2 regions of the Amycolatopsis sp. NPDC051045 genome follow, and region 1 is predicted to be linked to the other one. Evidence: riboswitches for the same ligand, from Rfam matches in the RefSeq annotation. Region 1 holds a riboswitch; the other holds the start of a gene.
The links. Region 1 has a riboswitch for thiamine pyrophosphate ahead of thiO (glycine oxidase ThiO). Riboswitches for the same ligand answer to the same signal wherever they lie in the genome.
Positions count from the first base shown of each region.

Region 1 (14,535 bases):
GTGGGAATCGTGAGTCAGCGGACCGGCTGAGGTGCGGACGTCCGGGATCCTCGTCGAGCCGGACCGCGGCGGGCTGACCGGCCTCGTCGAACTGATCGAGGCCGGTCAGCCGCACGTCCGCGTCGAGCAGACCTTCCCGCTGGAGCACGTCGCCAAGGCGCACGAGCTGGGTGCGTCCGGCCGGGTGTCCGGCGAGCTCGTGCTGACCGTCTAACCCCGGGCGAGCACCTGGGGCAGCACCGTCGTGAGCCCGGTCCAGTCCGCGGTGACCACCGATGCGTGCTGCTTCGCCAGCTCGGCGACGCGCTGGTTGGCCTGCTCGACCGTCGGGTTGTGGGCGTCGATGGCCGGCGCGACGTTCTGCCCGTCGGTCATCACCACGTAGTAGTGGTTCGCGTCGTACCACCACGGCCCGGTCTGGGTCACCCACGCGTTCGCGTCGCCGTCGAACACCACGAACCACGGCTTGAGGTCGGCGGTGTACTTGTCCCGCGGGTCACCGCCGGCCGCGCCGTGCACGGTGGGGAAGATGTTCGCGTCACCGAGCCGGCCCGCGTTCTTGAGCCCGACCAGGTACCGCGCGTACTCGACGTCGGTCTTCAGCGTGTCGGTCGAGTTCCCCTCCTCCACCGTGCCCGGGATGATCTCGGTGAGCACCCGGCCCCGCAAGGCGTCCACCGACGGCCAGTTGTCCGCTTTGGCCGCGTCGTCGAGCGTGCCGTAGCTGCCGAGCAGCTCGGCCGGGCGGAACGCGACGCTGCCGAGGTGCGCCCGGAACGTGGCGTCCAGCTCGTCCGGGCCCATGCCGGTGTTGTCCGAGAAGCCCGTCTTCATCTCGAGCTTGAGCGTGATCGGCGTGTGCCCGGGGTGGGCGGCCAGCCAGATCCGGATGTCGTCGAGGCAGTACTCCAGGTTCTTGTTCTTCCCGCCGGAGTACAGCTGGGCCGCCGACGTCGCCGCGACGCAGTTGTTGTTGTTCCCCAGCGGGTTCGAGTGGCTGACCTTCCACTCGTGGGTGAAGAAGTCCGGCCAGACGTCGAGCTCGATCAGCGACGACCCGGCGTCCAGCGCCCGGGCCAGGTAGTCGTAGGCCGCCGGGTCGTACGTGTTGTGCACGCCGACGGTCGTGACGTGGGAGAGCTTCGCGCTGTCCGCGTTCGCGGCCGTCGCTCCGGAGAGCGCGAGAGCGGCCGTGAGGAATACCACCGAGAAGAGCTTCATCCAGGCTCCTTCGCCCGTGAACTGGTGAGTAGCCCCCACAATGTGCCACCGTGGTTGACTCTTGATGAAGGAAAAGCGGCCGATTGGCCCAGACCAGAAGTCGGGAAGACGATGACCTCGAGCCCTCCCTCGGCGTTGACCATCGCCGGGTCGGACTCCGGCGGTGCCGCCGGGCTGCAGGCGGACCTGCGCACGTTCCTGACCTGCGGCGTGCACGGCCTGGTCGCGGTCACCGCCGTCACCGTGCAGAACACCCTGGGCGTGCACGACCGCGCCGACCTGCCGCCGCACATCGTGGCCGGGCAGATCGAGGCCGTCGCGGCGGACATGGGCGTCGGCGCAGCGAAGACCGGCATGCTGGCGTCGGCCGAGATCATCCACGCCGTCGCCGCGGCCTGCGACCGCGCGGAGATCGGCCGGGACGCCCGCATTCCGTTCGTCGTCGACCCGGTGGCGGCGTCGATGCACGGCCACCCGCTGTTCGACGAAGCCGGGCTCGTGGCCCTGCGCGACGAGCTGCTGCCGCGCGCGACCGTGCTGACGCCGAACCTCGACGAGGTCCGGCTGCTCACCGGGATGACCGTGACCGACCGCGAGGGCATGCACACCGCGGCCGTCGTGCTGCACCGGATGGGCCCGCGGTACGTCCTGGTCAAGAGCGGGCACCTGCAGGCCGACCCCGAGTGCGTCGACCTCCTCTTCGACGGCTCGACGTTCGTGGAGCTGCCGGGCGAGCGGTACCCGACGCCGCACACGCACGGCGCGGGCGACACGATGGCGTCGGCGCTCACCGCGGGCCTGGCCAAGGGGATGTCCGTGGTCGAGGCCGCGCACTACGGCAAGTGGTTCGTCGCCCACGCCGTCGAGCACGCCTACCCGATGGGCGCCAAGGTCGGCCCGGTCTCGGCCTTCTGGCGGCTGGCTCCCGAGGAGCGCTGAAGGTTCAGCCGATCGACTGGTGGCCCAGCACGCGCAGGAAGCCGCTCAGCGGTCTTCGTCGGAGATCAGCGCTTCGAGCGCCGGCAGCGCCGCCAGCAGCGCTTCCCGGTGCTCGGGCGCAAGCCGGTCGAGCCGCCGGTTCAGCTCCTGCACCCGCGTCGAGCGGACCCCGGAGACGAGCCGCTCCCCCTCTTCGGTCGCCTTCGCCAGCCACGCCCGCCGGTCGACCGGGTCGGACTCCCGGCTGACGTACCCGGCTTCGACCAGTGACGCGATGATCCGCGACATGGTCGCCGCGGCCACCCCCTCCTTGGCCGCGAGGTCGCCGAGCCGGAGCTGACCCGCGTGCACCAGCGTCGCGAGCGCCGAGAGGGCGCCGTGGCCCGGCCCCGGCACACCGGCCTGCCGCAGTGACCGGGACAGCCTGCCGACGGCGAGGTACAACCTGCCCGAGACGTCCTGGACCGATGTGCTCGTCACGGCTGGCTCCTTCTGCCCTGCCCCGCCGCGGGTGCGCCGGAAATGCCGTCCACCTTACGGGTCCGGGGTCACGCTCGGTGTTACCAACCCGGCCAAAAGCAGGCCGCCCCTCCGCGCGGCACGTGACCGTTGCTGCGAAGCCATTCGGCTGTGACTGTGGTCGGATTGGTAACGATCGGCACCGTAAGCCACCTCGGTTCAGCGGGGCGGGCTCGACGCCTGCGCCCAGAAGCGCTGCGGTACGCGCCCGGCCTCGCGGGCGAGCCGTCCGGCGACGACGCCCGCCCGCATCGCCGCGGCCATCCGCTCGGGATCGGCCGCCCGGGTGACGGCGGTGGACAGCAGGACGGCGTCGCAGCCGAGCTCCATCGCGAGCGTCGCGTCCGACGCCGTGCCGATTCCGGCGTCGAGGATCACCGGCACGCCCGCCCGCGCGACGATCAGCTCGATGTTGTGCGGATTCCGGATGCCGAGGCCGGTACCGATCGGCGCGCCCAGCGGCATCACCGCGGCGCAGCCGGCCTCCTCCAGGCGCAGCGCGAGCACCGGGTCGTCGTTCGTGTAGGCGAACACGGTGAACCCGTCGGCGGCCAGCCGTTCGGCCGCGTCGAGGGTTTCGATCGGGTCCGGCAGCAGCGTCCGGTCGTCGGCGTGCACTTCGAGCTTGATGAGATCGGTATCGAGCGCCTCGCGCGCGAGCTGCGCGGTGAGCACGGCCTCGGCGGCCGTGCGGCAGCCCGCGGTGTTGGGCAGCAGCTCGATGCCGAGGCGGCGCAGCAGCTCGAGGACGCCGGAGCCGCCTTCGGCGTCGGCGCGGCGCATGGCGACGGTGGTCAGCTCGGTGCCGGACGCGACCAGCGCGCGTTCCAGCACGGCGAGGTTGGCCGCGCCGCCGGTGCCGATGATCAGCCGGGACGTCAGCTTGCAGGCGCCGATGACCAGCGGTTCTTCGTCCATTTCAGCCTCCCTGGACCGCGGTGAGCACGTCGACGCCCGCACCTTTGGGCACGGGCGTGGCCGGCCAGTCGGCGCGGCGGACGACGACCCCGTCGACCGCAACGGCGATCCCCGGCCGCGGCCCGCCGGTCGCGGCGAGGACGTCGGCGACGGTCGCGCCGTCCGGGAACTCCGTCCACTCGCCGTTGAGCTTGATTTCCATCACACGTGCTCCTTCTGGTGCAGGCGGGCGGGGGACGCGGCTTCGGTGCCTTCGGGCGGCTCGTCCCCCTCGAGCCAGGCGACCACGGCGTCCGCGGTCACGGGGGCCATCAGCAGGCCGTTGCGGTGGTGCCCGGTCGCGGCGAAGACGCCGTCGTCCAGGACGCCGAGGTACGGCAGCGCGTCCCGGCTGCCGGCCCGCAGGCCGGCGGCGGTCTCGGCCAGCTCGTACTCGGTGATCGCGGGGAAGACGCGTTCGGCGCCCTCGATCAGCTCGCGCACACCGCGGGCGGTGACGGCCTGGTCGAAGCCGGCTTCGTACTGGGTGGCGCCGAGGACGAGCTCCTGGTCACCGCGCGGGACGAGGTAGATCGGGCGGCCCTCGACGACGGCCCGGACGGTGTGCGTGGGCGGCGGCAGGCAGCCGCGGCGCGGCTTGAGCCGGAGGATCTCGCCCTTGAGCGGCCGGACGGCGTCGGCGAGCTGCGGGTGCAGCCGCCCGGTCCAGGCGCCCGCGGCCAGGACGACGGCTTCGGCGTCGGGGATTCTTTCGACGCGCTCGCGGACGAACCCGACGCCTCGCCGTTCGCAGGCGGCAAACAGGGCGCTGAGCAGTTTCCGGTTGTCCACGGCCAGGTCGCCGGGCACGTGGAGTCCACTTCGGACGGACCCGGTGCCGGGTTCGAGCCGCTTGACCTCCCGGCCGGTGAGCCGCTCGGCCGCGCGCCCGAGGGAGTGCAGGTAGCCGGCGAGGATGTCGAGGTGCCCGACATCGGCGCTGTCGAAGGCGACGACGAGCGTCCCGTGCCCGGCCAGGCCGGGGTCGACGCCCTCTTGCGCGAGGTCCCGGGCGAAACCGGGCCAGCGCTTCAGCGAGGCCTCACCGAGGCGCAGGACGTCCTCTTCGCCGGGCCAGGCCTCGGTGACCGGGGCGAGCATGCCGCCGGCCAGCCAGGACGCGCCGCCGCGGACGGGTTCGGGGTCGTACACGGTGACCCGGTGGTTCCGGGCGGCAGCCCGCCACGCCGCGGCCAGGCCGATCACGCCGCCGCCCACCACTGCCAGGTTCGTCATGGGATCACGCTCCCTGCGCCGGCATGACCCGGATCAGGTTCCACGGTCGGAGCGGCAGCTCCCTCTCAGCCCGTGCCTCGGGCTCCCGTGCGGACGCGTCCAGCCTACTGTGCCATTCGTTGATAATCCAACTGGTCAAGGCGCGGGGTACGGTCGCCGCTATGCCCGCCCTCTCCGGTGACAAGATCCGCGCCCGCCTCGACGCCGCGCGCCTTTACCTGTGCACGGACGCCCGCACAACCCGCGGCGACCTGGCTTCGTTCGCCGACGCGGCCCTCGCCGGCGGTGTCGACATCATCCAGCTGCGCGACAAGACCGGCGCGCTGGAGGCGGCCGGCGAGATCGCGGCGCTGGAGGTGCTGGCGGAGGCGTGCGCCCGCCACGGGGCGCTGCTGTCGGTGAACGACCGCGCGGACGTCGCCCTGGCGGTCGAGGCGGATGTGCTCCACCTGGGGCAGGACGACATCCCGGTGCCGCTGGCCCGCCGGATCCTCGGCGACGAGGTCGTGCTCGGCCGGTCGACGCACTCTCTCGACCAGGCCCTCGCCGCGGCCGCGGAGCCGGGGGTCGACTACTTCTGCACGGGGCCGTGCTGGCCGACGCCGACCAAGCCGGGCCGCCCGGCGCCAGGCCTTGATCTGGTGCGCGCGACGGCGGCCTGGACCCCGGACCGGCCGTGGTTCGCGATCGGCGGCATCGACGGGCCGCGGCTCCCGGAGGTCCTCGACGCGGGGGCGTCGCGGATCGTCGTGGTCCGGGCGATCACCGAGGCCGAGGACCCGGAGGCCGCGGCGCGGGAGCTGCGAGCCCGCCTCCCCTGACAGCCGTGAAGGCCACCCGCTGGGGTGGCCTTCACGGACTCACGGGGTCGGGGTCGCCGCCGCGCCCTTGCTGGTCGGCGGGGTTGCCGTCGTCGCCGGGGCCGAGGTCGACGGCTGCTGGGTCGTCGTGCTCGGGGTGGACGTCGGGGACTCCGAGGAGGTCGTCGGGGCCGTCGACGTGTCCGACGGCGGCGTCGTGGTCGTCTCCGTCGGGGACACCTGCGTGTCGTCCGTCGATGTCGGCGGGGTCGTCGACGGCGTCTCGGCCGGGTGACCGTCGCCGCCCGCAAAGATCTTGCCGATGCTCGAGCCCGTGCCGCCGCCGATCTGCGTTCCCGTGGCCGACTCGAAGCCGACTATCGACACGATCGCCACCACGAAGGCCACCGCGCTCGTGCCGATGAGCAACGGCCAGCGCAGCTTGCGCAGCCGCGAAACCGCCTCGGGCTTCGCCAGCTGGACCGTCGGCTGGTCGGTGATCGGCACGTCCCCCGGCTCGGCGGGACCCCGCCGCCGGATGCCCGACGTCGCCAGCTGGCGAGCCTTGAGCGCGGCCTCGCGGGTGCGCTGCAGTGAGCGCAGGTACAGCTCACTGCCGACCGTCGACACCACGCTCGCCACGCCGGCGCCGACCACCGTGCCCGCCACGCCCAGCGTCGAGCCGAGCAGCGCCGCGGTCACCGCCGCGAGCGCCGCCGCCATCACCTGCGCGATCCTCAAGCCGGACTTTTCTTCCTTCACTTCGGAAGTCGCTGCGTTCTCCTTGCTCATGGTCCCGATCCGGTAGTAAGTCTTCTCCCCTGCCCAACGTGTAAGGCGCGCGAGGAACTCCCCGCGTTGCCACAGCGTGAGGAGCGCCACTCCGACTGTCTACAATAGACACTCCATATCGAACGTTTTCTTGACATACTCGGCACATGGAACTGGTGACGATCTCTGACATCGAGGCCGCCGCGAAGCGCGTCGAAGATGTCGCCGTGCGCACGCCCCTGCTGCTCCAGACGTGGGATCCCCGCGGGACCCTGTGGCTCAAACCCGAAAGCCTGCAACCGGTCGGCGCGTTCAAGGTCCGCGGCGCGTTCAACGCGATCGCCGCCCTCGACGACGCGGCCCGCGCCCGCGGCGTCATCGCGTACTCGAGCGGCAACCACGCGCAGGCGGTCGCGTACGCCGCGCAACGGTACGGCGTGCCCGCGGTGATCGTCGTGCCGGACGTCGCGCCGCGGATCAAAGTGGCGGCCACGCGCTCGTACGGCGCCGAAGTCATCGAGGTGCCGATCGGCGAGCACGAGGCGAAAGCGCGCGAACTGGCCGCCGAACGCGGGCTGACCCTCGTGCCGCCCTTCGACGACGCGGCCATCATCGCCGGGCAGGGCACCGCCGGCCTCGAGATCGCCGAGGACCTGCCGGACGTCGAGGTCGTGCTCGTCCCGATCAGCGGTGGCGGGCTGGCGGCCGGCGTCGGTACCGCGCTCAAGGCCCGGTGCCCGCGGGCGCGCGTGATCGGGGTCGAGCCCGCGCTGGCCGCGGACGCCGCCGACAGCCTCCGGCGGGGCGAGCTGGTCCGCTGGCCGCAGGCCGACCGCGCCCGCACGATCGCCGACGGCCTGCGCTCGCAGCCGTCCGAGCTGACCTTCGCCCATTTGCAGGCCGTCGTCGATCAGATGGTCACGGTGACCGAGGACGAGATCCGCGAGGCCGTGCGCGTCCTCGCCCGCAAGGCCCGGCTGGTGGCCGAGCCCAGCGGCGCGGTGACGACGGCGGCGTACCTGTTCCACGCCGACGAGCTGCCCGCCGGGCGCACGGTCGCCCTGGTCTCGGGCGGCAACGCCGACCCGGCGATGTTCGCCGAGATCCTCGCGACGGGGTGACCGAGCTCAGGAGCCGGCGACGGAGGAGCCTCGGCGGATGTGCGTCGGCGGCCCCTCGACGCCGCAGTGGTAGCACTCGCCCAGGTGGGGGCACTCGTCGTCCGGCTTCGCCACCGGAGGTGGTTCGAGGACGCCGTTGTGGATGCCCAGCGCGATCAGCCCACCCGCGATCGCCAGCGCCGCGCAGATGATCAGCGCCGTCCGCCAGCCCGCGGTGAGCGCGACCGGGTCGGCGTACGCCTCCCCGGTCAGCCCGGCCGCGGCGGGCAGCACCGCCACCGCCAGCAGGCCGCCCGAGCGGGCGATGGCGTTGTTGACGCCGGACGCGACGCCGACGTAGCGGTCCGGGGCCGCGGCGAGCACCGTCGCGGTCACCGGGGCCACGACCGTCGCCAGGCCGAGCCCGAACACCACGACCGCGGGCAGCACCGTGCCGAGGTAGGACGCGCCGGGTGCGATGCGCAGCATCAGCAGCATCCCGATGCCGACCACGATCGGGCCGACCACCAGCTGCGTGCGCGGGCCGATGCGCTGCGCGAGCGCGCCCGAACGGCCCGAGAGCAGCAGCATGATCACCGTCAGCGGCAGCCCGGCCAGCCCGGACGCGGTCGGCGAGTAGCCGAGCGACACCTGGAGCTGCATGACCAGCAGCATCATCACGCCGCCCAGCGCCGCGTAGACGACGAACGTCAAGGCGTTCGAAAGGGTGAACGTGCGGTCGCGGAACAGCGACGGCGGCACGAGCGGTTCCGCCGAGCGGTGCTGGACGGCGACGAACCCGGCCAGCCCCGCGATCCCCAGCAGGCCCGCGACCAGCACGAGTGGGTCGCCGATGCCGCGGGCGGGCGCCTCCACCAGCGCGCCGGTCACTCCGGCGAGGCCGAGGGCGCCGAGGGCGGCGGCACCGAAGTCCGGGTGCCCGGTGGCGTCGGTGTCGCGGGATTCGGGGACGAACTTGCGCGCCATGAGGAGCACGGCGACCGCGATCGGCACGTTGATGAGGAACGCCAGCCGCCACGACCAGACCTGCACGAGGAAGCCGCCGAGCAGCGGCCCGGCGGCGGCCGCGATGCCGCCGAGGCCGGACCAGGCGCCGATCGCGCGGGCACGGGCGTCGTGCGCGAAGGACGCCTGGAGGATCGCGAGCGAGCCGGGCGTCAGGAGGGCGCCGCCGATGCCCTGCAGGATCCGCGTCGCGACGAGCATTTCGGTGGACGTCGCGGCGGCGCACAGCCCGGAGGCGATCCCGAACCAGACCACGCCGATGAGGTAGGTGCGGCGCCTGCCGTACCGGTCGCCGAGCGAACCCGCGACGAGGATCAGCGCGGCGAGCGCCAGCAGGTAGCCGTCGAGGATCCACTGGAGCCCCGCCACGGAGGCGTTCAGTTCGGCGCCGATGCGGGGCAGGGCGACGTTGACGATGGTCCCGTCGAGCATCGCCATGCCGGACCCGAGGATGGTGGTCGCGAGCACGCCCCGCGCGGCGCGGGTTCCCCACCGGATGCCGGTGTCTTCGGTGGCAGTCACCCGGTCACTTCACCGCGACCGGGGACCGCCGTCAACCGCGCTGCCTACGGCAGCAGCGTCGTCACGAACTTGTAGCGGTCACCGCGGTAGACCGAGCGGGCGAACTCGACCGGCTTGCCGTCCGTGGCGAACGAGTGGCGGGTCAGCATCAGCACCGGCATGCCGACGTCCGCACCGAGCATTTCCGCTTCCTGCGGCCCCGCCAGCGACGTCTCGATCGTCTCTTCCGCACGCTCCAGCTCGACGCCGTAGTGCTCGCGTAGAACGGCGTACAACGACCCGCCGGCCGAGACGTGCTTGCGCAGCCCGCGGAAACGGCCGAGCGGGAGGTGCGTCGTCTCCAGGGCCATCGGCTGGGAGTCCGCCAGTCGAAGTCGTCGAAGGCGAAGGATTTTCGCGCCGGTCCGGATTCCCAGCAGCTTCGCGAGGTCGCCTTCGACCGGCATTTCCTCGACTTCCAGCAGCTTCGACGACGGCTTCAGGCCTTGCTTGCGCATGTCCTCGGTGTAGGAGGACAGCTGCAGCCGCTGCGCGAGCTTCGGCTCGGCCGCGAAAGTGCCTTTTCCCTGCACACGGTGCAGCCGGCCCTCGGCGGTCAGGTCGGCCAGCGCCTGGCGGACGGTGGTGCGGGAGACCGTGAACTCCCCGGCGAGCGCGCGTTCGGTCGGGATCGGCGACCCCGGCGGCAGCACGTCCAGGAGGTCGAGGAGGTGCTGTTTCAGCGCCCAGTACTTGGGCTCGCGCTGCCCGCGCATCCCGGCGACGACGCCCGCCTCGCCCGTGGTGGTGGTCTCCAACATGCCCGACTCCCTATGTCTTCCCTCATCGCACGCCACGTCCCCGTAAGAAACGTACCCTTTTCCCCAAACGTGCCGCCCCACTAAGATTGGTCTAGACCTGACCGACGCCGCCTGAGTCCGGTACATAATGCCGGAGGTGGAGAGGAAAATGATGACGGAACAACGGCCCGGCGCGCACATGGCCGCGGAGATCGCCCAGCAGCCGGACGTCTTGGCGGGGCTGGTGCAGCGTCAGGCGGAAATCGCCGAAGTGGCGGAAAAGATCGCACAACGGCCCCCACGGTTCGCTTTGCTCGCCGCGCGTGGATCGAGCGACCACGCAGCGTTGTACGCGAAGTACCTGATCGAGGTACTGCTCGGCCTTCCGGCCGGTCTGGTTTCCCCCTCCACGGCCACGCTCTACGGCGCGCGGCCCGATCTGCGGGACGTGCTGTTCGTCACGGTCAGCCAGAGCGGCGGCTCCCCCGACCTGATCGAGGTCACCGAAACGGCGCGGCGCCAGGGCGCGCTGACGGTCTCCGTCACCAACACCCCGGACTCCCCGCTGCGGGCCGCGTCCGAGCTCGGCATCGACATCGGCGCCGGCGTCGAGAAGGCCGTCGCGGCCACCAAGACGTACTCCGCGACGCTGATGGCGCTGTACCTGCTCATCGACGCGGTGCGCGGCGGCAAGGCGGCCGACGCCGACAAGATCGGCGAGCTGGCGCAGCAGACCCTCGACGGCGCCGCCGAAGGCGTGCAGCGCGCGGTCGACCGGTACCGCTTCGTGGACCGCGTCCTCACCACCGGCCGCGGCTACTCCTACGCGTCCGCGCTCGAAGGCGCGCTCAAGCTCGCCGAAACCAGCTACCTCGCCGCCCGCGCGTACAGCGGCGCGGACCTGCTGCACGGCCCGGTCGCGGCGGTGGACGGCGAGACCGCCGTGCTCGCGGTGACCAGCGCCGGGCACGGCGGCCGGGCGATGCACGAGGTCCTCGAGGCCGTCGGCAAGCGCGGCGCGGACGTCCTCGCGGTCGGCTCGGCCGCCGCCGAGGTGCCGGCAGCGCTGCGCATCGACGTCGCGCCGACGGTCGAAGAGCTGGCGCCGATCCTGGAGATCCTCCCGCTCCAGCGGATCGCGCTCGGCCTGTCGCTGGCCCGCGGCGGCGACCCGGACAGCCCGCGCGGCCTGCTGAAGGTGACCAAAACCCGGTGAGCTTCGCGGTGGGCGTCGACGCCGGCGGCACGTCGACCAGGGCGGCGCTGGTCGACGCCGCCGGCGCGGTGCTGGGCACCGGGCGCGGCGAAGGCGCCAACCCCAACGCGCACGCGCCCGAGGTCGCCGCGGGCCGGATCGCCGACGCGATCACCGCGGCGCTCGGCCCCCACGACCCCGCCGCCGTGCGGGCGTGCGTCGTCGGCATGGCCGGGGTCAGCAAGCTGAGCGACCGGGGCGTGGCGGCGGTCTTCGACGCGGCGTGGGCGCGGATCGGCCTCACCTGCGCGGTCCGGACCGTCGCCGACGCCGAAGTGGCGTACGCGTCGGCGACCTCGGCGCCGGACGGGACGGTCCTCGTCGCCGGCACCGGCTCGATCGTGGGCCGGATCCGCAAACGACGGCTCGCCGGCACCACGGGCGGCTACGGCTGGCTGCTCGGCGACGAAGGGTCCGCCTTCTGGCTCGGCCGCGAAGCCGTCCGTTCCACTTTGGAAGCACTCGGGCGCGGGCTGCCGCTCGAGGGGCTCCCGTCGGCGGTGCTCGCCGCCGCGCTCGGACCGTCCGGTTTGGACGTCCGGACCGACTCCGGGCGGCTCGCCGCGTCGCGGGCGCTGATCACGGCGGCCAACGCCGAGGCGCCGGTCCGGCTCGCCCGGTTCGCCCCGTTGGTGAGCGCGGCCCACGCCGCGGGCGAGCCCGCGGCCCGGGAGATCGTCACCCGCGCGGCCGGGCTTCTGGTCGCGAACGCCCTCGCCGCGCGCGAGCCCGGCGAGTCGACTCCGGTCGTGCTCGTCGGCTCGGTGCTGACCGGAGCCAGCCCGGTCGGCGCGCTCGTGCGCCACCGGCTGGCCGGTCTCGAGGTGCTGACCAGCTCCGATGGGGTGCTCGGGGCGGCCTGGCTCGCCGCTGTCGAGGCCTTCGGGGAAGGGACACCGCGGCCCCGGTCGCAAGGAGATTGAGCAAAACGCGGCGCAAAGACGCGAAACCGTCGACTGAACCCGGGTAGTCCGGGTACCGTAGGCAGTGGCCCCCGGACCCTCCCCCCTCGCCGGGGGCCGCCTTATGCCCCGGGTACGTCGTCCGATCGGGTTTCCGGAACCAGGCGCAGGCCGGGATGCTCCGGCGGCAACGCCCGGTAGAGCACCCAGCCACTGACCGCGACGGTCAGCGCGACGAGCGGCCACGACAGCACCGTGCGGGCCACGCCGAGCGCGAGCACCTGGCCGGCCCACCACAGCAGGCCGTAGACGACCACGCGCAGCGTGTACTGGAGCACCCACACCCAGCTGGCCCGCGAGTACGCCTTCAGCAGCGCCGGGTCGCGGCGCCAGCGCGTCTTCTGACCCAGCAGCAAGCCGACGACGACGCCGAGCAGCGGCCAGCGCACGACGATGCTGGCCGCCCACAGCAGGGCGCTGGCCACATTGGACATCAGCTGCAGCAGGAAGAAGTCCTGGGCGCGGCCGGTGTGCAGGGCGATCAGCGCAGCGGCGACGACGGCGGCCAGGCTGACGACCAGCGCGCGGACCTTGCCGCCGCGGACCATCCGGTAGGTCCCGAGCGCGACGGCGACCACGATGGCGGCGCCGGCGCCCCAGGCGACGGACTGCCCGGCCGCGACCCAGCCGGCGACGAAGCCGACGGGCGGGATGCTGGCGTCGAGCGCGCCCCGGCGGCCACCGAGGATCTGCGCGAGCGATTCACGGGGTTCTCCGGACACGTGTCCAGCCTGCCGGATCGGGTCCCGCACGCCCCGGGCAGGGAGATTTTCGCCACATCGGGTGTTCGCTTTGCCTCCGAGCGTGCCCTTTCACGGCATGCCGAAGGTGAAGACTACGTAATAGAGAGGCGCAACAGGCCGACAAGATAAGACACTGTTACCGCTGGCTGAACGCCCGAGGTGGCGCGGGGGTGACGTCCCGATGGTTAGTTGAGGTGTACAACTACACGTCGGGGAGTGTCGGTCGCAGGATGGGAAGGGGACCCACGTGTACGGAATCGACAGCTACGTAGCCCTGGGGGACAGCTTCACCGAGGGCCTCAACGACGCCCTGCCGGACGGCTCCTTCCGGGGCTGGTCCGACCGGCTCGCGGAGGTCCTGGCGGCCGGCCGGAGCGACTTCCAGTACGCCAACCTGGCCCTGCGGGGCAAGATGCTCGACGAGATCCTGGACGAGCAGCTGCCGATCGCGTTGGAGCTGAAGCCCGACCTGGTCACGCTCTGTGCCGGCGGCAACGACATCATCGTGCCGGGCGCGGACGTCGACGCGGTCACCGAACGCCTGGAGGAGGGCGTCGCCAAGTTGCGCGAGGCCGGCATCCCGGTGCTGATGTTCAACGGCCCGGACACGAAGGTGCTGTCGGTGATGTCGGTGCTGCGCGGCAAGGTGGCGATCTACAACACGAACCTGTGGGCGATCGCCGAGCGCCACGGCGCCCGCATGGTCGACCTCTGGACGATGGATCCCTTGCACGACCGCCGCGCCTGGAGTGACGACCGGCTCCACTTCTCCCCGGAGGGCCACCACCGCATCGCCCTCAAGGCGGCGGAGGTCCTGGGTATCCCGGTGGCGGACGACTGGCGGGAGCCGTGGCCCCTGGAGGTGGCGCCGAGCCGCTGGATCGACTCGCGGCGGTCGGATCTGACGTGGACGAAGGTGCACCTGCTGCCGTGGATCCGGCGGCAGCTGCGGGGCGAGTCCATGGGGGACGGGTTGTCGCCGAAGCGGCCGCAGCTGGCGCCGCTGGTGCCACTGGACGTGCTCGACGTGCTCGAGGTGCTCGAGGTGCCGGACAACGCCCGGCAGCAGGCCAGCTGACGGAATCCGGGTCACCGAGGGCGCCACCGCGTCCCTGGCCCCCCTTTCGACGGAAAGTGTCCAAGCGATCACCGCCCCGCGAGTTGTCCACATGTCGACTTGCCTGGGGACAACTTGTGGATCACCACCCGGTTTCAGCTCGCCAAGCCGCGTCCCCCGGCTTACAGTCCCCTTATGTCCGGTGGTCGGCGCTGGATCCTCGTGGTCCCGATCGCGGTGCTGGTCACCGCACCGCTCGCGGGGGTCGCGACCTGGGCTCAGTCCGGGACCATGGAGCGCGACCTCGCCGCGCGGGCCCAAGCCGCGCTTTTCGAGGCCGGGCTGCCCACCGGAGACGTCCGCTTCGACGGACGGGACGCCACCCTCAGCGGCTTCGCGCCCGGGCAGGCCCTTCGCGCCCTCGAGGTCGTGCAGAGCGTCGACGGCGTGCGGGCCGCCAAGGTCAACGGCGATGTCACCCCGGTGGCGCCGAGTCCCTCCAGCAGCGCGCCACCGCCGCCGCCGACCACCACGACCACCAGCCCGCCGCCGACCACGAGCACGACCGCGCCGCCGCCCACGGACAAGGCCGGCGTGCAGGCCGAGATCGACCGGCTGCTCACCGAGGCGCCGATCAGCTTCGCGCCG
Region 1 covers NZ_JBFBCC010000004.1:8,539-23,073, forward strand. Annotated here, with positions in the region: gene AB0M80_RS11090 (hypothetical protein) at 1-13, shown strand, start outside; gene AB0M80_RS11095 (zinc-binding dehydrogenase) at 32-214, shown strand; gene AB0M80_RS11100 (phosphatidylinositol-specific phospholipase C domain-containing protein) at 211-1,221, opposite strand; gene thiD (bifunctional hydroxymethylpyrimidine kinase/phosphomethylpyrimidine kinase) at 1,333-2,160, shown strand; gene AB0M80_RS11110 (MarR family transcriptional regulator) at 2,206-2,640, opposite strand; gene AB0M80_RS11115 (thiazole synthase) at 2,839-3,597, opposite strand; gene thiS (sulfur carrier protein ThiS) at 3,599-3,799, opposite strand; gene thiO (glycine oxidase ThiO) at 3,799-4,872, opposite strand; TPP riboswitch at 4,866-4,971, opposite strand; gene thiE (thiamine phosphate synthase) at 5,034-5,693, shown strand; gene AB0M80_RS11135 (hypothetical protein) at 5,733-6,464, opposite strand; gene AB0M80_RS11140 (threonine/serine dehydratase) at 6,611-7,564, shown strand; gene AB0M80_RS11145 (MFS transporter) at 7,571-9,091, opposite strand; gene AB0M80_RS11150 (GntR family transcriptional regulator) at 9,136-9,891, opposite strand; gene AB0M80_RS11155 (SIS domain-containing protein) at 10,040-11,086, shown strand; gene AB0M80_RS11160 (BadF/BadG/BcrA/BcrD ATPase family protein) at 11,083-12,048, shown strand; gene AB0M80_RS11165 (DUF3159 domain-containing protein) at 12,150-12,809, opposite strand; gene AB0M80_RS11170 (SGNH/GDSL hydrolase family protein) at 13,078-13,908, shown strand; gene AB0M80_RS11175 (OmpA family protein) at 14,083-14,535, shown strand, end outside.

Region 2 (14,535 bases), on a different contig from region 1:
AATGGCCTCGACCCTGCTGGTACCAGGGAGATCCGCAGGATCGTCGCCGAGTTGCACGCCGAGGGCGTCACCGTGCTGGTGTCGTCGCACCTGCTGGCCGAGGTCGAGGCGACGTGCACGCACGTGGCCGTGCTGCAGGCGGGCAACGTCGTCGCGCAGGGCGAGCTGGCGGAGCTGCTGGAGTCCGGGAACGCGGCCCTGCTGGTCCGCACGCCGGACGCCGAACAGGCGATGGAAGTGCTGCGGGAGAACCGGATCGGCGCGCGGCTCACGCCGGACGGCGTCCGGGCGGACCTGACGGCGGCGGAGGCCCCGCGGGTGCTGCAGGTCCTGGTGGGCGCGGGGGTCGCGGTCCACGAGGCGACGCGGGCCCGCACCGGGCTGGAAGACCTGTTCGCGCGGCTGACGGAGGGGGCGGAATGACGGCGGTCCTCGAAGCACCGGCGGCCCGCACGGGCCACGACACGGTGCCCTTGACCCGGCTGCTGGCCGCGGAGCTGCGCTGGATCTTCCGGCGGCCGCGGACGTTGGCCGTGCTCGGGCTCCTGGCGCTGATCCCGGTGGTGATCGGCATCGGGCTCACGTTGGTGGACGACAACCCGTCGGGGGGCGGCGGCCCGGACGACGGCGGCGGAGCGCTGCTGGCGTCCGCGGTCAACAACGCGTTCGTGCTGCCGATCGCGGCGATCGTGATGTCGCTGGCGCTGCTGCTGCCACTGGCCTCGGCCATGGCCGGCGCGGACGCGATCGCGGGCGAGACGGCCCACGGCACGCTGCGCGGCTGGCTGATCGCCCCGGTGGGGCGGGGCCGGCTGCTGGCGGTGAAGGCGTTCGGCGTCGCGACGGTGTCGGTGGTTTCGGTGCTGGCCATGTGCGTGACGGGCGTGGTGACCGGGCTGATCATCAACGGCACGGATTCGCTGTTCACGTTGTCGGGCACCACGCTGTCCTTGGGCGGCGCACTGGCCCGGCTCCTGCTGGTGGCGGGCTGGGTGGTCCTCCAGCTGTGGGCGGTCGGCGCGGTGGCGCTGGCGATCTCCAGCTGGACCGAGCACCCGATGCTGGTGGTGGCCTCGGTCCTGGCGGCCGACATCGTGTTCACCATCCTCGGGTTCCTGACCTCGCTGGACTGGCTGCACCCGTTCCTGCTGACGCAGAACTGGTCGATGGCGCCGGCCGAGGTGCTGCAGGACCCGATGGGCACGCAGATGCTCGGCGAAGGCGCGTTGCGGGCGGCCTGCTACATCGTGATCGGGCTGTCACTGGCCTACGCGCGGCTGTCCACTCGCGACGGCTGAGGTTCTTTCCGGACGGCGTCAGCCCACCAGCGCGACGCCGTCCGGGTCGAGCTCCAGCTGCACGGCGTCCCCGGCCCGCAGATCCGACGCCGCCGGGGCGACCGCGTCCACAGTGGACTCCGCGAGCTTTACCACCAGCCGCACGTGCTCCCGCCGGTGGACCGCCGCGACGACCTCGCCCGAGACGCCTTCGGCCGACACCTTCAGCGCATGCGGCCGCAGCCCGAGCCGCACCGGGCCGTCGTCGACATCCGGCATCGACACGTCGCCGAGGGACGTGCGCACCACTCCGCCCGCCGCGACTCCCTCGGCGAACGTCGTCACGCCGAGGAACTTCGCCACGTCATCGTCCGCCGGGTTGCGCCACACCCGCCGGACCGCGCCCTCCTGGCGGACCTCGCCGGCGTCGAGCACCGCCACCCGGTCGGCGAGCGTGAACGCCTCCTCTTGGTCGTGCGTCACCAGCAAAGCCGTGATCTTGCTGCGCCGCAACAGGTCCGCCAGGTCGATCGCCAGCTGCTCGCGCAACCCGGCGTCCAAACCGGACAGTGGCTCGTCGAGCAGCAGCAACCGCGGCTTCGGGGCCAGTGCCCGGGCCAGCGCCACCCGCTGCGCCTGACCGCCGGAAAGCTCCGTCACCCGCCGTCGTTCGAACCCGGAGAGCCCGACCAGCGCCAGCAGCTCGGCGACCCGCGGCGCCCACTCCGCCCGCGGGACCCCGTGCATCCGCAGGCCGAACGCGATGTTCGCGGCGACGTCGCGGTGGCCGAACAGCTGGCCGTCCTGGAACACCAGGCCGAAGCCGCGCCGGTGCACCGGGACCGCGCCGAGGTCCTCGCCGTCCCAGCTCACCGAGCCGCGCGCCGACGGCTCCAGCCCGGTGATCGCGCGCAGCAGCGTCGACTTGCCCGAGCCCGACGGGCCGAGCAGCGCCAGCACCTCGCCGTCGGCGATGTCCAGCCGGGCGTCGCGCACCGCCGCGAACGATCCGTAGTGGACCGTCAGGTCCCGTACCGAGAGCGCCATCAGAACTCTCCCACCCGGCCGCGCGCGGCCCCGAGCCGGTCGATCAGTGTGACCGCCAGCACCGTCACGAGCATCAGCAGCGCGCACGCCGCGTACGCCATCTGGTTGTTCAGCTCCCCCGGGCGTCCCATCAGCGTCGCGACCGCGACCGGCAGCGTCGGCGCCGCCGGGCGGGCCAGGAAGCTCGTCGCGCCGAATTCGCCGAGCGCCACGACGAAGCCGAACCCCGCCGCCGCGACCAGCGGCCGCAGCGTCAGCGGCAGGTCGATCTCCCGCCAGACCCGCAGCGGGCTCGCGCCGAGCGTCGCCGCGGCCTGCCGCAGCCGGACGTCGACCGAGCGCAGCACCGGCAGCACCATCCGCACGATCAGCGGGATGATCACCAGGGCCTGGGCCAGCGGCACGAGGTAGGGCGACGTCCGCAGGTCGCCGGGCAATGCGTCGAGCGTCACCAGGTAGCCGAAGCCGACGGTCACCGCGGACACCCCGAGCGGGAGCATCAGGACGGCGTCCATCGTTTCGCCCAGTCCCCGCGCGGCTCTTGCGGGCGACCGGCGCAGCACCACCAGCACCACGGACGCGAGCACGCCGACGACCATGGCGAGCAGTGTCGCGTCGATGGCCACCTTCAGCGAGTTCAGCGCGGCGTCCCAGCCGGACACCTGGAGCGCGCCCTTTTCCCCGGTGCTCGCGAGGGCCCGGTACCCGGCGAGGCTCCAGCCGTCCTCAGTGGACACCGACTCGGCGAGCAGGGCGAGGATCGGCGTCAGCAGCAGCGCGAGGACCACGCCCGCGGCGCCGACGGCCCACCACTCGCCGCCCCTCGGCCGCCGCGCTCCGCCGGAACCGGTCCTGGCGCCCTCCTTGCGCCGTCGCGCCAGCCCGCCGAGGACCAGCGCGGCGACCACTGCGGTGAACTGGATCAGCGAAAGCGCCGCCGCCCCCGAGAGGTCCAGGAGGTCGACCGTCCGCAGGTAGATCTCGGTCTCCAGGGTCCGGTAGCGGGCGCCGCCGAGGATCAGGACGACGCCGAAACTGGTGGCGCAGAACAGGAACACCACGGCCGCGGCGGACGCGATCGCGGGCGCCAGCGCGGGCAGCGTCACCGACCGGAAGGCCCGCCACGGCGACGCACCCAGCGCGCGGGCGGCGTCGGTCGTCCGCGAATCCAGCCGCGCCCACAGCCCCGCGACGGTCCGCGCGACGACGGCGACGTTGAAGAAGGCGTTGGCCAGCACGATCGGCAGCACGCCGCCGTCCGGCCACAGCGCCCGGAACGCGAGCCCGACCACCACCGTCGGCAGCACGAACGGCACGAGCACCAGCGTCCGCGCCAGGCCGACGCCGGGCAGGCGCACCCGCGCCAGCAGGAACGCCACCGGCAGCCCGGCCAGCACCGCGACCACCGTCGAGGCGGCCGCGCTCGCGACGGTGAACCCGGCCAGCTGCCAGGTCCGCGCGTCGCCGAGCACGACGTCGAGCCCGCCCGCGGCGAACCCGCGGCCGACGATGGCCAGCACCGGCCAGGCGAAGAACACCACCAGGAACCCGATCGGCGCCAGGCCGAGCAGCGCCAGCCCGACCCCGCGGGCGGTCCGCGGCGGGGCCAGGACTGGTGCTTTCCGGGGGCTCCGGGTGGCCGAGCCCCCGGCCCGAGGCGAAGCCTCGGATGTCACAGCTGCTTTCCGGGGGCTCCGGGTGGCGGAGCCCCCGGCCCCGGGCGTCACTGCACGAGCGTGCGCCATTCGCCGATCCACTTCTCACGCCCGGCCTGCACCTGGTCCGCGGGCAGCGTCTGCGGCTTCTGCGGCAGCGGCGCGACCTGCGCCCAGCCCGCGGGCAGGTCGACGCCCTGGCGCGCCGGGTAGACGTACATGTTGGCGGCGACCGTCGCCTGGAACTGCTGGGAGAGCAGGAAGTCGACGACCTTGCGCGCGTTCTCGACCTGCTTGCCGTTCGCCAGCACGCCGGCGTACTCGACCTGCCGGTAGCAGGTGTCGAGCAGCGCCTTGGTGCGCGGCTTCCCGTCGTCGCCGACCTCGGCGGCCGGCGACGACGCGTACGAGACGACGATCGGCCGCGGCCCCTTGCCGGACGAGCCGGAGAACTGCTTGGTGTAGGCCTCTTCCCAGCCGCTGACCACCTTGACGCCGTTGGCCTTGAGCTTCGTCCAGTAGTCCTTCCAGCCGGCCTCGCCGAACTTCGCGACGGTGCCGAGGAGGAACGCCAGGCCGGGCGAAGCCGTCGCCGGGTCCTCGGCGACCAGCAGGTCCTTGTACTTCGGGTCGGCCAGGTCGTCGTAGGTCGACGGCGCCGGGATCCCCTGGCTGGTGAAGTAGTTCGTGTCGACGTTGACGCAGACGTCGCCGACGTCGACCGCGGACAGCCGGTGCTCGGGGTCGACGGCGTAGCGCTGGGGCCCGCGGTCGGCCTCGGGGCTGGTGTACGGCTCGAAGACGCCCTCGCCGAGTGCCCGCGAGGCGAAGGTGGAATCGACGCCGTACGCGACGTCGCCGATCGGGTTGGCCTTCGTCAGCACGAGCTTGTTGGTCAGCGATCCGGCGTCGCCCTGCTTGAGCACGGAGATCTTGATGCCCGACTGCTTCTGGAAGGCGTCGAGCACCTCCTGCGGCGCCAGGAAGGAGTCGTGCGTCACGAGGGTGACGGTGGGCGTCTGCTGCGTGTCACCGGACCCGTCCGACAGCGAGCACGCCGTGGCGACGGCACTGACGGCGGCGATGGCCGTCGCGGCGCGAACAGCCCTGCGTTTCATCTACCCTCCTGCACTTCTCCGGACGAGGAGGGAAAGCCCTCCCATCGCCGGCATGATCCGGTCAGGTGCGAACGGTCGCGGGTGACCCGCCTCTCAGCCCGGCTGACCGGACTCCCGTGGCAACCGTGCAGCGTAGTCCAGGACGGACGACCATGGAGAGATGACGGAAATCTTGAGCGACTCCGAAGCTGATCAACGGCTGACCGCCGGCTGGACCCGCACCGGCGCGGTGATCTCGCGCGAGGTGGAGCTGGCGAGCTTCCCCCAGGCGATCGAGGTGGTGAACCGGGTAGCGGAGCTCGCCGAAGCGGCCGACCACCACCCCGACATCGACATCCGCTGGCGCACGCTGACCTTCCGGCTGAGCACGCATTCGGCGGGCGGCCTGACGGCGAAGGACTTCTCACTGGCCGCACAGATCGACGCGGTGCTCGCTGATCTGTGACCTCGGTAACGCTGAGTGCACCTTTGCCGCGGTTTGACGTCTTTCGGTTACCGGACTTTCGGGAGGGAGACGAGATGACTCAGGCAATCGTGGTCGGTACGGCGGCGTTCGCAACGATGGTGGCAGCGGCCGGAGGCGTGCTCTGGTTCACCGCCCGAAACCGCCATCACCTGGACGGCTGAGATTTCGATCACAGCTGTTAACGCGGGGCATGATCAGCGCGCTGATCCTGCGGAAGCATCGGTTCGCCCGTAGGGAACGCCCCATGAACAGCACTCTGTCCGCCGCCCAGCGCGCCTGGATCAACGCCCTCGCCCCCGCGGTGGTGTTGCTCGCCGTTCTGCTGCTGGGCGTGCTCGGCTAGGTCACGAGGCTTTCATCGGGTGCAGGACTTCCTGCGCCCGATGAAAGTGACAACCAGCGATGCACCATCACGGCGCCTGGTCAGACGTTGAAGCGGAACTCGACCACGTCGCCGTCGGCCATGGTGTAGTCCTTGCCCTCCATGCGGACCTTGCCCGCCGCGCGGGCGGCCGCCATTGAGCCCGCCTCCATCAGGTCGTTGTACGAGACGATCTCTGCCTTGATGAAGCCGCGCTCGAAGTCCGTGTGGATGACGCCCGCCGCTTGGGGGGCCGTTGCGCCCTGGGGGATCGTCCACGCGCGGGACTCCTTCGGGCCCGCCGTCAGGTACGTCTGCAGGCCGAGGGTGTGGAAGCCGGCGCGGGCCAGGGAGTACAGGCCCGGCTCCGGCTGGCCCACCGACTCGAGCAGCTCGCGCACCGACTCCTCGTCGTCCAGCTCCAGCAGCTCCGCCTCGACCTTCGCGTCGAGGAACACCGCGTCCGCGGGCGCGACCAGCTTGGTCAGCTCCTCGCGGCGGGCTTCGTCGGTGAGCACCGACTCGTCGGCGTTGAAGACGTACAGGAACGGCTTCGTCGTGAGGAGGCTCAACTCCCGCAGCGCGTCGAAGTCGACTTCCTTCTGCGCCTGGAAGAGCGTGCGCCCGGCGTCGAGGATCTCCTTCGCCTTCTGGGCGTTGTCCAGCGCGGGCTTGTTCTCCTTCTTCGTCCGCGCTTCCTTCTCCAGCCGCGGCAGCGCCTTGTCGAGGGTCTGCAGGTCGGCGAGGATCAGCTCGGTGTTGATCGTCTCGATGTCGCTCGACGGGTCGATGCGGCCGTCGACGTGCACCACGTCGGGGTCGTCGAACACACGGATGACCTGGCAGATCGCGTTGGCCTCACGGATGTTCGCCAGGAACTTGTTGCCCAGCCCGGCCCCCTCGGAGGCGCCCTTCACGATGCCCGCGATGTCCACAAAGGACACTACGGCGGGGACCGTCTTCTCCGACTTGAACAGCTCGGCCAGCTTGTCCAGCCGGGGGTCCGGCAGCGGCACGACACCGACGTTCGGCTCGATCGTCGCGAACGGGTAGTTCGCGGCGAGCACGTCGTTGCGGGTCAGCGCGTTGAACAGGGTGGACTTGCCGACGTTGGGCAGGCCGACGATACCGAGGGTAAGGCTCACGACCTCGCAGTCTACGGGTCTCCCCCGCCCCGGCCCCACGCACCCAACGCCGTGGCGGATTTCCGCCAGCGATGGCGCTGACCTGCTGGCATGCTCGGATCCATGGTCACCACCACCGAAGCGCCCGCGCTCTGGCGCGACGCCGAACGCTGCTACCGCGTGGTCACCGCCCGCGACTCGCGCTTCGACGGCCAGTTCATCATGGCGGTCCGCACCACCGGGATCTACTGCCGCCCGTCGTGCCCGGCGTCGACGCCGAAGGTGCAGAACGTCCGCTTCTACCCGACGTCGGCGGCCGCGCAGGCCAACGGCTTCCGCGCCTGCCGCCGCTGCCTGCCGGACGCCGTACCCGGCTCGCCGGACTGGAACGTGCGCGCCGACCTCGCCGCGCGGGCGATGCGCCTGATCTCCGACGGGACCGTCGAGCGCGAAGGCGTCCCGGGGCTCGCCCGGCGGCTCGGTTACTCGGAACGCCAGCTCGGCCGGGTGCTCACCGCCGAGCTCGGCGCGGGCCCGCTGGCGCTGGCCCGGGCCCACCGCGCGCATTCGGCGCGGCTGCTCATCGAGATGTCCGAGCTGCCGCTGACGGACGTCGCGTTCGCGGCCGGCTTCTCCAGCGTCCGGCAGTTCAACGAGACGATCCGCGAAGTCTTCGCGACAACGCCTTCGCAGCTTCGCGCCTTCGCGGCCTCCCGACGTGGACGGCAGAGCGATGTGACCGGAACCCGGCTCAGCCTGCGGTTGCCGTTCAGGCCGCCGTTCGACGCTGTGGGATTGCTTCGCTTTCTCGCAGCCCACGCGGTACCGGGAGTCGAGGACGTCACCGACGCCTCGTACGCCCGGACGCTGCGGCTCGCCCACGGCACCGGTGTCGTGCGGCTGACGCCGCAACCCGACCACGTGCGCTGCGAGCTGCGGCTCACCGACCTGCGCGACCTCGGCAGCGCGGTCAGCCGCGTGCGCCGGCTGCTCGACCTCGACGCCGACCCCGCGGCGGTCACCCGCGTCCTGGGCGCCGACCCGGCGCTCGCACCGGTGGTCACGGCCGCGCCGGGGATCCGGGTGCCGGGCGCCGTCGACGGCGAGGAACTGCTGCTCCGCGCCCTGCTCGAAGCGGTGCCGCCCGGCGAGGAGGTGCCGGGCGAATGGGGCGTGACGAACCTGTTCCCGGCCGCGGCCCGGATCGCGGGCGCGGGCCTCGGCGACGTCGTCACCGGGGTCGCGACGGCACTGGCCGAAGGCCGCCTCGACGTGCACGTCGGCCGGGACGCGGCCGAACTGCGGGCGGAGCTGCTGGCGTGCCCGGGCGTCGACCCGTCGACGGCGGACTACGTGCTGATGCGCGTCCTCGGCGCCCCGGACGTCCTGCTCAGCGGCGACCCCGCGGTCCGGCGCGGGGCCGAGGCGCTGGGCATCGCGCCGGACTCACTCGGCGAGCGGGCCCGGGCGTGGACGCCGTGGTGCTCCTACGCCGCGATGTACCTGCAGCGCGCGGCTTAGGCCTGTTCGCCCTGCCACAGCACGGCCTGGGCGACGATGACCTGGTTGCCGTCGAAGGTCGCCGCCGGCGAGCCGTACAGGCGGTAGCCGAGTTCCAGCGCTTCGCTGACCCGGTGGCAGAACTTCGCGTCGTCCGGGCCGGTGAGCACGCGGTAGCGGGGCAGGCCGTTCGGCGGCTGGTCGGTCATGGCTTCATCTTGCCCGGGTGATCAACCGGCGCGCACCTCCAATGTCGAGCCCGTGCGGGACTTGCGGACCCGCAGCCGGGTCGGGATGCGCTGCCGCAGCTCCTCGACGTGGGACACCAGCCCGACCACCCGCCCGCCGGCGCGGAGCTCGTCGAGGATGTTCATCACGACGTCGAGGGTTTCGGCGTCCAGCGTGCCGAAGCCCTCGTCGACGAACAGCGTGTCCAGGAGCGCGCCACCGGTCTCCCCCGCGACGACGTCGGCCAGCCCCAGCGCGAGGGCCAGCGACGCGAGGAACGACTCGCCGCCGGAGAGCGTCTTCGCCGGGCGGATGGTGCCCGAGTAGTCGTCCAGCACGTCGATGCCGAGCCCGCCGCGGGTGCCGCGTGCCCCGGCCGCGTCCGAATGCACGAAGGCGTACCGGCCCTGGCTCATCGTGCGCAGCCGGTGCGTGGCGGCGACCGCCACTTCTTCCAGCCGCGCCGCCAGCACGTACGACCGCAACGACATCTTGCGGCTGTTCTGCCCACGCCCGTTGACGACGTCCGCGAGCGCCCGCAGCTCGGCGTACTCCGCTTCGGCCGGCGCGAGCCCGGCCAGCGCCTTGCGCACCAGGCCGGCCAGCCGGGTCAGCTCCTCGTGCTGGGCGGTGGCCACCCGCAGCGCCGCGTACGCGGAATCGGCGCGCGCCCGGGCCAGCTGGGCCGCGTCGGCCGCGCGGCCGACGTCCACGACGTCGTCCGGCGAGATCCCGAACAGGTCCGGCTCGGCCAGCAACGCCCGCGCTCCCGCCGCGGCCGCCTCAGCCTCGGCGATGCCCTGCTCCAGCTTCTCGATCTGCTCGTCCGGCAGCATCGCGGCCCGCGCCTTCTTCAGCGACATGAACCCCTTCGCCGTGACCGCGGCCTCGACCAGCGCACGCTGCTCGGCCACCCGTTCCCGGGCGCCCACGACCGCCGTACGCGCCTCCGCGACCGCCTCCAGTGCCTCGGCCAGGCCGAGGAGGTGGCGCCGCCGCGCGCCGACGTCCGGGAACTCCCCCCGCCCGGCGACCAGGCGGCGTTCGCGCTCGGCCAGCCGTTCCTCCAGGGCGCGGACGTCGGTCGTGGCTTCGGTCGCCGCCTGTTCGACGTGGCGAAGACGCTCGGTGCGCGCCTCGAAGTCGCGTTCCAGCAGGACGACCTGCTGGCTCAGCTTCGCCTTCGCGGCGGCTTTTTCGTTGAGGGCCGTGACGGTGGACCGGGCTTCGGCCAGTTCGGCGGCGACCGACTCGGCCGTGCGCCCCGCCAGCCGCTCGAGCAACCCGGCCAGCCGGGCCTTCGCCTCTTCCAGCGCGACGACGACCCGCTGCCGCATCGCGTCCGCCGCCTGTTCGGCTTCTTCGGCCTGGCGCTCCTCGGCCGGGTCGACCAGCTCGACGTCCCGGGTGGCCGGCGAGGGGTGCTCGGCCGACCCGCACACCGGGCACGGTGCACCGCCGCGCAACGCGGCGGCCAGCTCGGCCGCCATCCCGTCGAGCCGCCGCTCGCGCAGGTCGAGCCGGCGCTGCCGGGCCGCCTGGTGGGCGTCGACGACCTCGCGCAGTTTCGCCTCGCCCCGCCCGACCTTCGCCTGGGCCTCGGGCAGTTCGGCGGCGTCGCGGGCGACGGCTCGCAGCTCATCCACCTTCGCCTTGGCGCCCTCGAGCTTCGCCTCGGCTTCGGCCGCTTCCAGGGCGTCCGCCCGGAATTTGGCCAGCTGGCCGGGGATCGCGGCCAGCTCGGCGGTCAGTTCCTCGGCTTGCTGCCGGGCCGTGACGGCGGCGAGCTTCCGGTCGTCCCGCCGCATGACGTCGAGCTCTTGCTGCTCGGCCTCGGCCACCAGTTCCGCGACCGCGCCCGCCTCTTCGCGCGCGGTGGCCGCCCGCGCCTTGAGATCGCCGGACGCCCGGGTGCCGAACTCGCGCAGCCGGACGCCGCGGGCCTTCTCCGCCTGTTCGGCTTCGGTCAGCTCGGCGGTCCGCCGGTCCAGCAGGTCGGCCTCCACGGCGACGCCGGCGGCCCGCCGCGCGGCCGCGACCTCCTGCGCCCACTCGGCGCGCTGCGGTGCCTGCTCGGTGATCTCGAGGAGGCGCAGGTGCGCGGTGCGGACCCGGCGGATCTTCTCCGCGCCCGCGCGTTCTTCCTGCAGGTGGACGTCCGCCCGCTGCGCGGCCGAGCGCGCCCGCTCCTCCTCGGCCGTCACCTGCCCGACCCGCTCGGCCGCGGCGGCCAGCACGGTGTCGACCCACTCGGCCACGTCCGTCTCGGGCGGGTCCTGCTGCGCCTCCTGCGCGTACCTGGCCAGCAGCTCCCGCACGTCCCGCTGCCGCGCCTCCAGCTCACGGCCGCGCTCGGCGCGCAGGTCGGCGAACCAGCGTTCGACGTCGGCGAAGCGCTCAGTGCCGAACAGCCGTTCCAGGAGCTTCTCCCGCTCGGCGGTGTCCGAACGCAGGAAGCGGGCGAACTCGCCTTGCGGCAGCAGCACCACCTGGAAGAACTGGGCCGCGGTCATCCCGAGCAGCCGCTCGACCGTGCGCGCGACCTCCTCGATCCGGATCAGGCCCTCCGGCGGCAGCCCGGCGGGCGCGGTGCCGATCCAGCTCAGCGACACCCTCGCCTGCTGGGTGGTCGTGCCCTCGCCGCGCCGCTTCGGCCGCTGGTACTCCGGGTTGCGCACGATCTTCAGCCGGTGCCGCTGCACGGTGAGCTCCAGCGCGACCTCGGTGACCTGGTCGGGCTCGGCGAGGTCGCAACGCAGCCGCTTGGCCTCGTTGCGGGCGCCGGGGACCACGCCGAACAGCGCGAACGCGATCGCGTCGAGCAGCGTCGTCTTGCCCGCGCCGGTTTCGCCGTGCAGGAGGAAGAGGCCGTCGGCGCCGAGCACGTCGAAGTCGACCACTTCGCGTGCGCAGTACGGCCCGAAGGCTTCGACCTCCAGCCTGTGCAGCCTCATTTCGCGAGGGCCCCCCGGTCGGCCGCTTCCAGGGCCTGGAACAGCAGTTGCTCTTCGCTCTCGGTCGGCGGGGCGCCGCGGCAGTCGTCGAGGAAGCTGCGCGAGACCTCGATGTCGGACCGGCCGCGGACGGCGTCGGAGTAGCGCAGCGGGGTGCCGGCGTGGCCGCCCGCGGGCTCCCACTCCAGGTGCACCGCGTACGGGAACCGCTCACGCAGCCGCCGCATCGCGTCGACCGGGCGCACCCGGTCGGTGACCGTGACCGAGAGGAAGTGGCCGAGGTAGGTGTCGTGCTCCGGGTTCTCCAGGAGGTCTTCGATCTCGCCGGTGAGCGTGGCGAGCGCTCTGGGCACGGGCAGCTCGTGGCGCCGGACCTCGGCGAGGCCGCCGGCGTCCAGGTCGACCAGCCAGACGGATTTGCGTTGGCGGGCCTCGGAAAAGGAGTACGCCAGCGGGCTGCCGGAATACCGCAGGTGCTCGGCGAGGGTCTGCGGGCCGTGCAGGTGGCCGAGCGCCACGTAGTCGACGCCGTCGAACACCGAGCCGGGCACCTGCTCGACGCCGCCGACCGCGATCGTCCGCTCGGAGTCGGTGGGTTCGCCGCCGGTGACGAACGCGTGCGCGAGCACGACCGACCGGACGCCGGGCCGGGTGCCGAGGTCCGCGCGGATCCGGCGCATGGCCTCGGTGAGCACGCCGGTGTGGCCGCGCGCCTCCGGCACGCCCAGCGCGTGGCGCGCCGGTTCCGGCTCCAGGTAAGGGATGCCGTAGACGGCGACCGGGCCGTGGCCGTCTTCCAGGAGCACCGGATCGGCCAGCCCACCGACGGTGGTGCGCAGGTGCAGGCCGCCCGCGGCGGCGAACTCCGCGAAGGCGCCGAGGCGGGGCGCCGAGTCGTGGTTGCCGGGCGTGACGATCAGCTGCGCGCCGGCCGCGCGGATCCGGGCGACGGCCGCGGTGGCCACCCGCACGGCCTCCGCCGACGGCACCGCGCGGTCGTAGATGTCGCCTGACACCAGGACGGCGTCGATCGCCTCGCCGGCCACGAGGTCGGCGAGGTGCCCGAGCACCGCTTCCTGTTCCGCGAGCAGATCGGCGCCGTGGAACGTGCGGCCGACGTGCCAGTCGGAGGTGTGCAGGAATCTCACGGTGGCCAAGGTACGACCCGGCTCCGACGAAATCGCGCAGGCACGCCGCCGTCTCACTCGAACGTGTGTACTAACACGAGCGTGCAGGGTCGGACACGCCCTGTGCGGAATCGATGTGTTCGCAGGTCAGCTACCCAGAGCGACGAATCGGGTGCGGTTTTTGTCGGTGCGGTCCGCCATGATGTCTGCGCGGTCCGATCCAGGCCGGAGGGAGGAGACGAAGTGGCGACAGTACTGACCACCGCGGCGATCGTGCTCGCCGTCCTGCTGCTGTTCGCCGTCGCGCTGCTGTGGCGGCTGTACCAGGACGGGATGCGCCGGGCGGACGCGGCGGCCCGGCTGGTGGCGGCCGAGCGGGCCAAGGCCGACCAGCAGCAGCTGGCGCTGCGGCGCTACGAGGTCGCGTTCGCCTCGATCAGCGGGCGCGGCGAGCTGGGCGAGCAGGTGCTGCTCGAGACGGCACGGGCGCTGGGGCTCCGCGAGGAACTGCACTTCACCCTGCAGACGGACCTGGGCGGCGGCGGCTCGGCGAAACCGGACATGGTGCTGCGGGTGGGCGGCGACCGGACGGTGCCGGTCGACGCGAAGGCGAGCATGGCCACCTGGTCCGAGGCGGTGGAGACCGACGATCCGGACGAGCGGCTCGACGCGTTGCGCGCGCACGTCCGGCAGATCCGTTCGCGCGCCGCGGACCTGGCCGGCAAGGGCTACCAGCGCTGGGCGGACGCGATCTACGGCACGATCATGTTCGTCCCGTCCGACGCGGCGGTGGTCGCGGCGCTGGACACCGACCCGGAACTGCTGCGCTGGCTCATCGACCGCCGGGTGTTCCTGTGCGGCCCGACGGGCTTCGGAGTACTGGCCTCGGCGGCGCTGTTCGCGGCGAGCGACCGCACGCTGGAGGCCGACGTCGAGCAGGTACGCGCCGGCGCGGCGGCCGCCCACCGCGCGGCGGGCGGCGCGGTGGAGGCGCTCAACCTGTCGAGCACGCACCTCCAGCGCTTCCTCTCGGCCCGGCGGCGGGAACTGGAGGCGCTGGAGACGTTCCGGGCCACGGTGGCCCCGCTGACCGACGCGGCGGGCAGCCCGGCGGCCGTGCCGACGGTGCGGAAGGGGGACGAACTGGCGGCAAGCTGAGCACCCACGCGGCCTGACTCCCGGGCGGCGACCCGGCGCCCTCGCACCGATGGCGACGGGCCGACGGGCCGATGGGGCGAACCAGCGGCGAGCCGAACCGCCCACGCGGCCTGGCTCCCGGGCGGCGACCCGACACCCCGGCGCCCCCGCACCGGTGGGGCCGAACCTGCAGCGAGCCGAGCCGCCCACGCGGTCTGGCTCTCGGCCGGCGACCCGGCACCCCAGCGCCCCGCACCGATGGGGCCGAACCTGCAGCGAGCCGAGCCGCCCACGCGGTCTGGCTCTCGGCCGGCGACCCGGCACCCCAGCGCCCCGCACCGATGGGGCCGAACCTGCAGCGAGCCGAGCCGCCCACGCGGTCTGGCTCTCGGCCGGCGACCCGGCACCCCAGCGCCCCGCACCGATGGGGCCGTACCTGCAGCGAGCCGAGCCCACGCGGTCTGGCTCTCGGGCGGCTCCCCGGCGCCCCCCCCCCCGCACCGATGGGGCCGATGGGGGCCGAACCTTGCAGCAAGCCGAG
Region 2 covers NZ_JBFBCC010000002.1:109,630-124,164, reverse strand. Annotated here, with positions in the region: gene AB0M80_RS04685 (ABC transporter ATP-binding protein) at 1-423, shown strand, start outside; gene AB0M80_RS04680 (ABC transporter permease subunit) at 420-1,298, shown strand; gene AB0M80_RS04675 (ABC transporter ATP-binding protein) at 1,317-2,324, opposite strand; gene AB0M80_RS04670 (iron ABC transporter permease) at 2,324-3,886, opposite strand; gene AB0M80_RS04665 (thiamine ABC transporter substrate-binding protein) at 4,048-5,097, opposite strand; TPP riboswitch at 5,119-5,225, opposite strand; gene AB0M80_RS04660 (4a-hydroxytetrahydrobiopterin dehydratase) at 5,258-5,542, shown strand; gene ychF (redox-regulated ATPase YchF) at 5,987-7,069, opposite strand; gene AB0M80_RS04650 (AlkA N-terminal domain-containing protein) at 7,172-8,569, shown strand; gene AB0M80_RS04645 (DUF1737 domain-containing protein) at 8,566-8,757, opposite strand; gene AB0M80_RS04640 (SMC family ATPase) at 8,779-11,730, opposite strand; gene AB0M80_RS04635 (exonuclease SbcCD subunit D) at 11,727-12,878, opposite strand; gene rmuC (DNA recombination protein RmuC) at 13,101-14,015, shown strand.
Region 2: linked by a shared signal. The riboswitch ahead of AB0M80_RS04665 (thiamine ABC transporter substrate-binding protein) and the one ahead of thiO (glycine oxidase ThiO) in region 1 are both predicted to bind thiamine pyrophosphate.